2 regions of the Pseudomonas sp. BIC9C genome follow, and region 2 is predicted to be linked to the other one. Evidence: riboswitches for the same ligand, from Rfam matches in the RefSeq annotation. Region 2 holds a riboswitch; the other holds the start of a gene.

Region 1 (2,449 bases), on a different contig from region 2:
ACCTTCGGTCAGGCTGCCTTCGAGTAGTTGCGCATGGCGCAGCGTGCCGACGCGGTTGGCCAGCACCCCGGCGAACGGCAAGTCCGGCTGATAGCGCGCCAGTCCCAGGGCCAGTGCACCGAAGGTCTGGGCCATGGCGGTGCCATCGATCACACCCAGCACCGGCACACCAAAATGCCGCGCCAGATCGGCGCTCGACGGCGTACCGTCGAACAGTCCCATGACGCCTTCGATCAGAATCAGGTCGGCTTCAGCCGCAGCTTCCCACAGTAACCGGCGACTCTCCTGCTCGCCGACCATCCACATGTCCAGTTGATACACCGGCGCACCGCTGGCGCGCTCGAGGATCATCGGATCGAGAAAGTCGGGGCCGCACTTGAACACGCGGACCTTGCGCCCCTGATTGCGATGCAAACGGGCCAGCGCCGCGGTGACGGTGGTCTTGCCCTGGCCGGAAGCCGGCGCGGCAATCAGTACCGCCGGGCAATGACGAGGCTGGTTCACAGCTCGACGCCTTTCTGCGCTTTGATCCCGGCTTGAAAGGCATGTTTGATCACGCCCATTTCGGTGACGGTGTCAGCCATCTCGATCATTTCCGGCCTGGCGGCACGACCGGTGACCACCACGTGCTGCATCGGTGGCCGGGACTGCAAGTCGCTGAGCACCTGATCGAGGTCGAGGTAGCCATGCTTGAGGGCGATGTTCAGCTCGTCCAGCACCACCAGACCGATAGACGGATCGCGCAACAGTTGCTGCGACACCGCCCAGGCGGCTTCGGCGGCGGCGATGTCGCGCTGACGGTCCTGGGTTTCCCAGGTAAAACCTTCGCCCATCACATGAAAACGCACCTGCTCGGGAAAGCGCCGGAAAAACAACTCTTCGCCCGTGCTGTTGCGGCCCTTGATGAACTGCACCACGCCACATTGCATGCCATGCCCCATGGCGCGGGCGAGCATGCCAAAGGCCGAACTGCTCTTGCCTTTGCCGTTACCGGTCAGCACCAGCAACAGGCCACACTCGTTCGGGGAATTGGCGATGCGTTCGTCGATCACGGCTTTTTTGCGCTGCATGCGCGCCAGGTGGCGTTCGTCACGATCGGGGGTATCAGTCATGGGGGAGCTCTCCGTTGAGGCAGGAATAACGGCGGGCAGGCACAGCAATAGACGGCAACAAGCCTGGCATCGCCCACCGTGATGCCGCTGGATGAATCAGGCCGGTCTCCGGGCTCATGAGTGGCCACGGGGCCAGACTGTGCGCCTTCCCGCATCGAATCGACACAGTGGCATCACACACAGTTTTCACTCATTTACCGTTGCGGGGGCAGCGCCGGAATTGCAGGCCTTCGACGAACGGAAGGACTCACTCACCGGCTTCCCTGTTTCACTCTGTCGACCCAAGTCACAGAGCACCTGAAACAAGCCGCGAAGGTTAGAGGGTTGGGGGTGGAGCGTCAATTAAAGCCGGGCGGCCACCTGCCGAAAAACTGTCGTCAATCAATAAACTGACGTCAATCTTGTGCCACGCTCGCAGCAGTGATATCAAAGAGCCACAACCCCACAACACAATAACAAGGGTGAGCCCATGCAAGGCATGATCATCAGCAATCCAAAGCTGGAATTCCTGCGCCCGGTGCTCGAGCGCTGGTTCGAATGCATCGACCGCTATAACACCGTCCGCGGCGATGGCGACACACCGTACTGGCACGACGAAAAAGCCAATCTCGGACTGCTGTCTGCCGCGGCCTGGATGGCCGAGATGGTCACGCTGCAACAGACCCCCACCCGCAAACAGACCGAAGAAGGCGACCGCAACGGCCGTGCCGACCTGTTCCTCGCCTCGCCCGAAACCCGCGCCTACATCCAGACCAGCCAGCGCTGGCCACGGGTCAACAGCCTCAATCTGACCCAGGCCCTGCTCGACATCGCCAGCGATGCGAAGCGAGTAAGCCATGCCAGCGACCTGAAAATCGGCTGCCTGTTCGTCGCCCCGCAAAAAGCCCAGCAAGGCGCAACACCGGAAGAACTCCAGGACATGGTCGACGACCTGCAAAAGGAACACACCTGCGCCGTCGCCTGGTATTTCCCCTATGCCTACCGCAAATTGCGCAACGAAGCCGGCAACTATCACCCCGGCATTGCGGTGCTGTTCAAGGAAGCACGCGGCTAAGGGTTGAACCATCGGTCAACAACGCATCTCTATGATTAGAACAAGGCATTCATAGGGAACACCAGCATGCGCAAGCCCCCGCTCGTTCTCGTTATCGCGCTCTGCGGAGGGCTCGCCGCTTGTAGCGAGACCTCCCGCCTGCAGGTCTCCGACGGCACCGGTCCTTCACCCCGACTGCCGGAACCGAACAAAACCCTGATCCCGACCATGAACATCGCCCCGGCCATCGGCTGGCCACCGGGTGCGAAACCCGTCGCCGCCAATGGCACGCAAGTGGCCGCTT
Region 2 (2,449 bases):
GGTCCTGAGCAGGTGCATGGCTTACACGCTGAGTGCGGCGCGCAGTTGCGCTTCGAGAACAGTGGCGTCCAGCTCCTGGCCGATCAGCACCAGGCGGGTGATGCGCGCTTCTTCAGCCCCCACTGGCGGTCGAAGTGCTTGTCGAAACGCGTGCCCACGCCCTGGATCAGCAGGCGCATCGGCTTGTTCGGAACGGCGGCGAAACCTTTGACGCGCAGGATGCCGTGCTGGACCACCAGTTGGGTCAGCGCGTCCATCAGCAGGCTTTCGTCGGCTTGCGGCAGTTCGATGGAAATCGAATCGAAGGCGTCGTGATCGTGGTCATCATGATCGTCGTCGCCATCGTGATGATGGTCGTGGTGGCTGTGGCGGCTGTCGATGTGCTCTTCGGAGCCGGCACCGAGGCCGATCAGCACGTCCAGCGGCAGGCGACCGCTGCTGGCTTCGACGATTTTCACCGCTGGCGGCAACTCTTCGGCGACTTCCAGGCGCACGCGGGTCAGGTCTACCGGTGCAATCAGGTCGGTTTTGTTGAGGATCACCAGGTCGGCACTGGCCAGTTGGTCAGCGAACAGTTCGTGCAGTGGCGATTCGTGGTCCAGGTTCGGGTCGAGTTTGCGCTGGGCGTCGACCTGGTCCGGGAACGCAGCGAAGGTGCCGGCGGCCACTGCCGGGCTGTCGACCACGGTGATGACCGCGTCAACGGTGCAGGCGCTGCGGATTTCCGGCCACTGGAAGGCTTGCACCAGCGGCTTTGGCAGGGCCAGGCCGGAGGTTTCGATGAGGATGTGGTCGAGATCGCCGCGACGGGCCACCAGCTCGCGCATCACCGGGAAGAATTCTTCCTGAACGGTGCAGCACAGACAGCCATTGGCCAGCTCATAGACACGGCCGCTGGCTTCTTCTTCGGTGCAACCGATCGAGCACTGCTTGAGGATTTCGCCATCAATGCCCAATTCACCGAATTCGTTGACGATCACCGCGATGCGGCGACCCTGGGCGTTGTCGAGCATGTGCCGCAGCAGCGTGGTTTTACCCGAGCCGAGAAAGCCGGTAACGATGGTGACGGGGAGTTTGGCCAGTGTTTTCATCGGATGCCCTATGGCTTAGGTGGCGGGCATACGGGACGACGACCGGCAACGCGCACGCGGTTGCCTGAAGAGTTCGCCACCGGATCACCCCGCCCGGTTGAAAGTGAGAATCTGTGTCGAGGCAGGTCTCCTGGCTGACGGTGTGCCGGCCTTGAGCCTGGCATTCGCTGCGCCTTCCCGCCGGTCTCATGGATTGAGCCTGCAGTGGCGTGGCAACGAACATCACCGTTCACAGTTGCGGGGGCAGCCGCGGCATCGACCGCGTTCCCTTCTTAGCTTCGACAAACGCCGAAGAACCTCGAAAGCGCAAGGCTACGCATGGTATTGGGGCGGGTCAATGTTCACGTGACTTCTGCGGTGTGCCCTTCGCGAGCAAGCCCGCTCCCACATTTGATCGAGTCCTTTCAGGGAAAAAGGGTCAAGTGTGGGAGCGGGCTTGCTCGCGAAGAAAGCGACTCGGTTTCCAGTTGAGAACCCTTGCCAATTGACGCCCAACCCCTGCCCATGCTCTCCTACACACCTTGTTACGGGTGCCCTTCACAGGGTGAAACGGGAAACCGGTGAATCATGTGCTTTACTCTAAAGCCATGTCAGTCCGGTGCTGCCCCCGCAACGGTAAGCGAGCGAAGCATCAGATCCACTGTGCCATCACGGCATGGGAAGGTGATGCTTGCTGGATCAGGCGGATGCCTGCGCCCCTCGTGAGCCCGGAGACCGGCCCGCAACACAAAGTGACCAGAACGGTCACTGAAACAACAAACCCGCGGTGGGCGGGCGCTGTTTGAAACGCTGCGCGCCTGGTCGTGCGGGGTTTTGCATGCGCTCTCATTCCCCGCTGACAGACCAGAGGGAAACGCCATGTCGATCATCAGCAGCGCCGGCCACACTACAACCAGCACCACTTCTACCCTGACTCAACGCCTGACCGCCGCCGTCTGCGCGTCGATCCTGGGCGCGTGCCTGGTGTATTTCGCCGGTTTCTCGCACATCGAAGCGGTGCACAACGCCGCCCACGATACCCGCCACAGCTCCGCGTTTCCGTGCCATTGAGACCTGCCAATATGATCAAGCGTATTGCGCAAACCGCAGGTTTCACCGGGCTGCTGGCCGCCCTGTTGCTGACCCTGCTGCAAAGCTTCTGGGTCGCGCCCCTGATTCTGCAAGCCGAAACCTACGAAAAAGCCGAACCGGCCACTGTTGAAATGCATGAGCATGCCGACGGTGCGATGGCTGCCCACACTCACGATGCGCAAGCCTGGGAGCCGGAAGATGGCTGGCAGCGCGTACTGTCGACCACCGGCGGTAACCTGGTGGTGGCTGTCGGTTTCGCCCTGATGCTGGCCGGCCTGTACACCTTG

Evidence for each region. Region 2 has a riboswitch for cobalamin ahead of cobW (cobalamin biosynthesis protein CobW). Riboswitches for the same ligand answer to the same signal wherever they lie in the genome.
Region 1: it holds a riboswitch for cobalamin, as region 2 does, so the genes downstream of both, cobO (cob(I)yrinic acid a,c-diamide adenosyltransferase) here and cobW (cobalamin biosynthesis protein CobW) in region 2, are expected to answer to the same signal.

What each region holds. Positions count from the first base shown of each region.
Region 1 is NZ_JAWDGM010000001.1:551,772-554,220, forward strand. It holds gene RS887_RS02715 (cobyrinate a,c-diamide synthase) at 1-504, opposite strand, end outside; gene cobO (cob(I)yrinic acid a,c-diamide adenosyltransferase) at 501-1,112, opposite strand; cobalamin riboswitch at 1,194-1,428, opposite strand; gene RS887_RS02725 (hypothetical protein) at 1,582-2,166, shown strand; gene RS887_RS02730 (sorbosone dehydrogenase family protein) at 2,233-2,449, shown strand, end outside.
Region 2 is NZ_JAWDGM010000005.1:483,262-485,710, forward strand. It holds partial or broken gene cobN (cobaltochelatase subunit CobN) at 1-18, opposite strand, end outside; partial or broken gene cobW (cobalamin biosynthesis protein CobW) at 22-1,091, opposite strand; cobalamin riboswitch at 1,194-1,407, opposite strand; cobalamin riboswitch at 1,603-1,829, shown strand; gene RS887_RS23235 (CbtB domain-containing protein) at 1,950-2,141, shown strand; gene RS887_RS23240 (CbtA family protein) at 2,153-2,449, shown strand, end outside.